Linked DNA regions of Rhodobacter capsulatus SB 1003. The protein of the gene in region 2 interacts with the protein of the main gene of each other region in a pairwise test. Links are inferred from orthologs where the notes say so. Each region holds a gene or a part of one and is shown on either strand. Other genes may lie near its edges.

What was found. The genes of interacting proteins can lie anywhere in the genome.
Region 1: the proteins of rho (region 2) and hfq interact in binary tests that used the Escherichia coli proteins (3 or more experiments, as listed by UniProt). The link is inferred for Rhodobacter capsulatus SB 1003 from one-to-one orthologs.

The regions. Positions count from the first base shown.
Region 1 is NC_014034.1:1,944,342-1,947,845, forward strand. What follows is about bases 404-3,123. They hold hfq (RNA chaperone Hfq), read left to right. Parts: upstream 404-1,506; coding sequence 1,507-1,740; downstream 1,741-3,123. Other genes in these bases: ntrX (nitrogen assimilation response regulator NtrX), read left to right, coding at 404-1,320; hflX (GTPase HflX), read left to right, coding at 1,737-3,020; RCAP_RS08945 (penicillin acylase family protein), read right to left, coding at 3,107-3,123. In the rest of the region: more of ntrX, read left to right, coding at 1-403; more of RCAP_RS08945, read right to left, coding at 3,124-3,504. UniProt on the Escherichia coli protein: RNA chaperone that binds small regulatory RNA (sRNAs) and mRNAs to facilitate mRNA translational regulation in response to envelope stress, environmental stress and changes in metabolite concentrations.
Region 2 is NC_014034.1:73,845-76,661, forward strand. It holds rho (transcription termination factor Rho), read right to left. Parts: upstream 2,135-2,817; coding sequence 866-2,134; downstream 1-865. Other genes in the region: mnmE (tRNA uridine-5-carboxymethylaminomethyl(34) synthesis GTPase MnmE), read right to left, coding at 1-838; RCAP_RS00330 (CopD family protein), read right to left, coding at 2,268-2,744; RCAP_RS19465 (hypothetical protein), read left to right, coding at 2,783-2,817. UniProt on the Escherichia coli protein: Facilitates transcription termination by a mechanism that involves Rho binding to the nascent RNA, activation of Rho's RNA-dependent ATPase activity, and release of the mRNA from the DNA template.

The DNA of each region.
Region 1 (3,504 bases), 1.9 Mb from region 2 along the record:
ATGGAGGCGATCAACACCGAGGCCCCGGCGCTGATGATCCTCGACATCTGGCTCAAGGACAGCCGGATGGACGGCATCGACATCCTGAAGACGGTGAAGCGCGACAACCCGGACATTCCGATCATCATCATCTCGGGCCATGGCAATATCGAGATCGCGGTCGCCGCGATCAAGCAGGGCGCTTACGATTTCATCTCGAAGCCCTTCAACATCGACCAGCTGATGGTGGTGATTTCGCGGGCGATGGAAACCAGCCGGCTGCGGCGGGAAAATTCCAGCCTGCGGCGGCGGGATCTGCATTCCGGGGACATGATCGGCACTTCCGCGGCGTTCCGGCGGCTGAAGGACCAGCTCGACAAGGTGACGAAATCGAACGGGCGGGTGATGCTGACCGGCGATCCTGGCTCGGGCAAGGAATCGGCGGCGCGTTACATCCACCAGCATTCGACCCGGGCGGCGGCGGCCTTTGTCACGGTGAATTCCGCGACGATCGCCCCCGAACGCATGGAAGAGGTGCTGTTCGGCCGCGAAACCGCGGAACGCGGGATTGAAAAAGGCCTTCTGGAACAAGCGCATGGCGGGGTGATCTATTTCGACGAAGTGGCCGAGATGCCGCTTGGCACGCAATCAAAGATCCTGCGCGTGCTGACCGAGCAGCAATTCTCCCGCGTCGGCGGCTCTGACAAGGTGCGGGTCGATCTGCGGGTAATTTCCTCGACCACGCGCAACCTGACCGCCGAGATCGCCGCCGGACGCTTCCGCCAGGAGCTTTACGACCGGCTCAACGTGGTGCCGATCGCCGTGCCGTCCCTGGCCGAACGGCGCGAGGATGTGCCGCTGATCGCGGCGCATTTCATCGAGGTCTTCAACCGCACCCAGGGTCTGGCGCTGCGGCCGCTCTCCGAGGAAGCGGTGGCCAGCCTGCAGACGATGGACTGGCCGGGCAACATCCGCGAATTGCGCAACGTGATCGAGCGGGTGCTGATCCTCGGCGACGGCACCGGGCCGATCGAGGCGCGCGAGCTGCCGGGCAATGCGGCCCTGCCCGAGGAGGGGCGGATCGTGCTCGGCGGTCAGCTGGCGTCGCTGCCCCTGCGCGAGGCGCGGGAACTCTTCGAGCGCGAATATCTGCTGACGCAGATCAACCGCTTTGGCGGCAACATCTCGCGCACGGCGGCCTTTGTCGGCATGGAACGCTCGGCGCTGCACCGCAAGCTGAAATCGCTGGGCGTCGTCACCTCGGCGAAATCCGGGCGCGGCGGGGCGGGCTTCGACGAGACCGAAGAGGACGAAATCGAGGCCGCGGGCGACGAGGTCTGAGGCTGCGGGGGCCGGACGGGCCCCCGACTGCGCCCCGCGGGCGACAGGAAACGTCAAATTCCGTGCCCCGGGCGCAAGTCTCTGCTTTTTGGCTGGAATCTCTTGCACCTTTGCGCATACTTGCTTTGGGAGACCGAAACCGGCCCCGCGCGACAGGACAAGACAGAAAAAAAGGCATAAGAAAAAATGGCTGCCGACAAACAGAACCTTCAGGACGCCTTCCTCAACCACGTCCGCAAGACCAAGGTTCCGGTCACGATCTTCCTCATCAACGGGGTGAAACTGCAAGGCGTGATCACCTGGTTCGACAACTTCTGCGTGCTTCTGCGCCGCGACGGCCAATCGCAGCTGGTCTACAAACACGCGATTTCGACGATCATGCCCGGCTCGCCGATCTCTCTTTACGAGGGCGAAGACTGAGCGATCCCATCCTTTCCAAAGACCGTCCGACCCGCGTCTGGGTGCTGCACCCGGACCTGAAGGCGGTCGATGCCCGGCGCGAACCGGAATTGCGGCTGGCCGAGGCGGTGTCATTGGCGGCCGCGCTGCCTGATCTGCAGATCATGGGCCACGAGATCGTGCGCCTGCCGAAACCCCATGCCGGGCATCTTTTCGGCACCGGCAAGATGGCCGAATTGAAGGAACGTCTGCAGGCGGCCGAGGTCGATCTGGTGCTGGTCGACGGCCCGGTGTCGCCGATCCAGCAGCGCAACCTGGAAAAGGAATGGGGCGTCAAGCTTCTGGACCGGACCGGGTTGATCCTGGAAATCTTCGCCGACCGGGCGCGCACGCGCGAAGGCGTGCTGCAGGTGGAACTGGCGGCGCTGTCCTATCAGCGCACCCGGCTCGTTCGGGCCTGGACCCACCTTGAACGGCAGCGCGGCGGCTTCGGCTTTGTCGGCGGTCCGGGCGAGACCCAGATCGAGGCGGACCGGCGCGCGATCGACGATCAGGTGATCCGGCTGAAACGGCAGCTGGCGAAGGTGGTGAAAACGCGCGAGCTGCACCGCGCGGCCCGGCGCAAGGTGCCCTTTCCCATCGTCGCGCTGGTGGGCTATACGAACGCCGGAAAATCCTCGCTTTTCAATCGCATGACCGGGGCAGAGGTGCTGGCGAAAGACATGCTTTTCGCCACGCTCGACCCGACCATGCGCGGCCTTGTGCTGCCCTCGGGGCGCCGCATCATCCTGTCGGATACCGTGGGCTTCATCTCGGATCTGCCTCATGAGCTGGTGGCGGCCTTCCGCGCGACGCTGGAAGAGGTGCTGGAAGCCGATCTGATCTTGCATGTGCGCGACATTTCCCACCCCGAGACCGAGGAACAGGCCGAAGATGTCGGCGAGATCCTCGAATCCCTTGGCGTGGCCGAGGATGTGGCGCTGATCGAGGTCTGGAACAAGATCGATGCCCTGTCCGAAGCGGTGCGGCAAGGCCTGCTGGCGCAGGACGCGCGGCGCTCGGACGTGCAGGCGGTCTCGGCGCTCTCGGGCGAAGGGATCGGCGCGTTGGTGGCGGCGATCGAGGCGCGTCTGGGCGAGGCCTGGATCGAGGAAGATCTGGATCTGCCCTTCACCGCGGGCAAGGAACATGCCTGGCTGCATGCCCAGGGCGTGATCCGAACCGAGCTGCAGGGCGAAGAGGGCTGGCAGCTGCGGCTGCGCTGGACCGAGGCGCAGAAGTCGAAGTTCGCCGCACTTTAGCTTTGCTTCGCAAGCCCTTGAAAAGGGCGTATTTAAGCCAAGAAAAAGCTGCGGTTTCTTCTTGGTGCAAATACGCCCTTTCGCGCTTACTCGGAGGCGCCGAGGGGTTCCAGCCGGGTGATGCCCGCGGCGGCCGCGCGGGCAAGCGCCGGATCGAGCGACATCGGCACATATTCGCCGCGCCGCCACAGATCGGCCAGATCGTCGTAATGGGACGAGAACGGATGCCCCGATTGCCCGGTGGCGATGATGAAGACCGAGGAATCCGGGTCGGCGAAATCATAGACGCCGCGATAGCCCGCGCCGTGGACATTGGCGAAGGGATCGGGGCCGCTGCCCGCGGTCAGGCCGCGGTTGAGGGTGAAATCCCCCCCCGAGGTCGATTGCCGGATGTTCATCAGCCAGCCGAGCAGCGGATTGCGCCCCAGAACCGCGTGATCGTGCCGGGCCTCGTGCGCGTCGCCCCAGCGCCAGCTTTCGATCT
Region 2 (2,817 bases):
TCGCTTCGACCTGATCCTCGGTATCGCGCAACCCTGCCGTATCCAGCAAGGTCACCGCAAGCCCCGAAAGATCCATCCGAACCTCGATCACATCGCGCGTGGTCCCGGCCACTTCCGAGGTGATCGCCGCTTCTCGCCCGGCAAGCGCGTTCAGAAGCGTCGATTTCCCGGCATTCGGCCGCCCGACGATCGCAACTTCAAAGCCTTCCCGCACCCGTTCGGTCACCGAAATCCGGCCGATTTCCGCCGAAAACTGCGCCGCAACCTCGGACAGCAGCGCAAAAGCCTCCGGCGTCACATCAACCGGCAGGTCTTCATCGGCGAAATCGATGCAGGCCTCCATCAGCGCCGCCGCCCGGATCAGCTTGCTGCGCCAGGTCTCGACCATCCGCCCGACCGAGCCCGACAGCACCGCCAAAGCCTGTTTCCGCTGTGCCTCGGTCTCGGCCTCGATCAGATCCGCCAGCCCTTCGACCTGCGACAGATCCAGCCGACCGCTCTCCATCGCCCGCCGGGTGAATTCCCCGGGCTCGGCCAACCGCAAAAACCCCAGTGACCCAAGCGCTTTCAGAACCGCCGCAACCGTGGCAAGGGCGCCATGCAGATGCAGTTCCGCCGATTCCTCGCCGGTGAAGCTGCGCCCCGCCTCGAAACACAGCACCAAAGCTTCGTCCAGCGCATCCGCGCCGATCCGCAACAGCCGAACGGCGGCCTGCCGCGGCGCGGGCAGACGGCCGCACAGGGCCGCCACCGCCTCCCAGGCGCGCGGCCCGGACAGGCGAATGACAGCAACGCCGGCCTTGCCGCGGCCGGATGCCTGCGCATAGATCGTGTCCATCGAAATCCCTCTCGGGGCAACGATACCTCAGCCGTTCATCGAATCGAAGAACTCGCCGTTGGTTTTCGTCTGCTTCAGCTTCGAAATCAGGAATTCGATCGCATCCGTGGTCCCCATCGGGTTCAGGATGCGGCGCAGCAGATAGGTTTTCTGCAGGTCTTTCTGATCGACCAGCAGATCTTCCTTCCGCGTACCCGATTTGAGAATGTCCATCGCCGGGAAGACGCGCTTGTCGGCGACCTTCCGATCCAGCACGATCTCGCTGTTGCCGGTGCCCTTGAATTCCTCGAAGATCACCTCGTCCATCCGCGAGCCGGTGTCGATCAGCGCCGTCGCAATGATCGTCAGCGAGCCGCCCTCTTCGATGTTCCGCGCCGCGCCAAAGAAGCGCTTCGGCCGCTGCAGCGCATTCGCATCCACACCGCCGGTCAGAACCTTGCCGGAGCTGGGCACGACGGTGTTGAAAGCCCGCCCAAGTCTTGTGATCGAATCAAGCAAGATCACAACATCTCGCTTATGTTCCACCAGACGCTTGGCCTTTTCGATCACCATCTCGGCCACCGCCACGTGCCGCGTCGCCGGTTCGTCGAAGGTCGAGGAGATCACCTCGCCCTTCACCGAGCGCTGCATGTCGGTGACTTCCTCGGGACGTTCGTCGATCAGCAGCACGATCAGGTAGCATTCGGGGTGGTTCACCTCGATCGAATGCGCGATGTTCTGCAGCAGCACGGTTTTCCCGGTGCGCGGCGGTGCCACGATCAGCGAGCGTTGCCCCTTCCCGATCGGCGCCACCAGATCGATGATCCGCGCCGAGCGATCCTTGATCGTCGGGTCTTCGATCTCCATCTTCAGCCGCTCGTCGGGATAAAGCGGCGTCAGGTTGTCGAAGCTGACCTTGTGACGCGCCTTTTCGGGATCTTCGAAGTTGATCTTCTCAACCGCGGTCAGCGCGAAATAGCGTTCATTCTCGCCCGGCGCGCGGATGATCCCCCAGACGGTATCGCCGGTGCGCAGGCTGTATTGCCGGATCATCTCGGGCGACACGTAGATGTCATCCGGGCCGGGCAGATAGTTCGCCTCGGGCGAGCGCAGGAAGCCGAACCCGTCCTGCAGCACTTCCAGCACGCCATCGCCGCCGATCTCGACCCCTTCCTCGGCATGCTCTTTCAGGATCGAGAACATCATCTCGCCCTTGCGCATCGTCGAGGCGTTTTCGATCTCCCAGTCCTCGGCCATCGCCAGAAGGTCCTTGGGGCTCTTCGCCTTGAGATCGGAAAGGTTCAAACGTTCGGTCATCTCGCATCCATCCGCGAAAGGCGCCGGGACCCCTCGGGGCGGCGCAGCATGGGTCAGGGTTCGGCAGAACCTGCGGCCGGACGGCCGGGGCTGCGGCGCTTCTACGCCCAAAGCCCGCGGCGAGTCAACGAAATCAGAACTTCACGATCACCGCGATCACGATCAGGAACATCAGCAGCGTCGGCACTTCGTTCATCATCCGCCATTGCCGACCGGCCAGATCATTCGTGCCATCGACGAATTTGTGCCGGGCCCGTGCCAGGAACATGTGAAACACCGTCATCGCGATCACGCAGGCGCCCTTGATCCAGGGCCATTGCATGCTCCAGTCGATGATGCCGGGCGTGAACACCAGGCAAAGCCCGAAAAACCAGGTCGAGATCGCCGCCGGGTTCATGATCGCCTTGAGCAGCATCCGTTCCTGATGCTGAAACAGCAGGTCCATCTCGCTGCCACGGACGACGCCCTGCTTTTTCAGGCCTTCGACGTGGTAAACGTAAAGCCGCGGCAGATAGAACAGCCCCGCCATCCAGGCCAGGACCGACATCACATGCAGCGATTTCGTCCAGAAATACCAATCGGAAAGGAAATCCGTGACGAGTTCGAACATCTGTGCCTCCTGTGTCGGCTTCTTCTTAAGAATAATTCTTGAAAAGAAAAGATGTTGATTTTGTAGGGGCTGT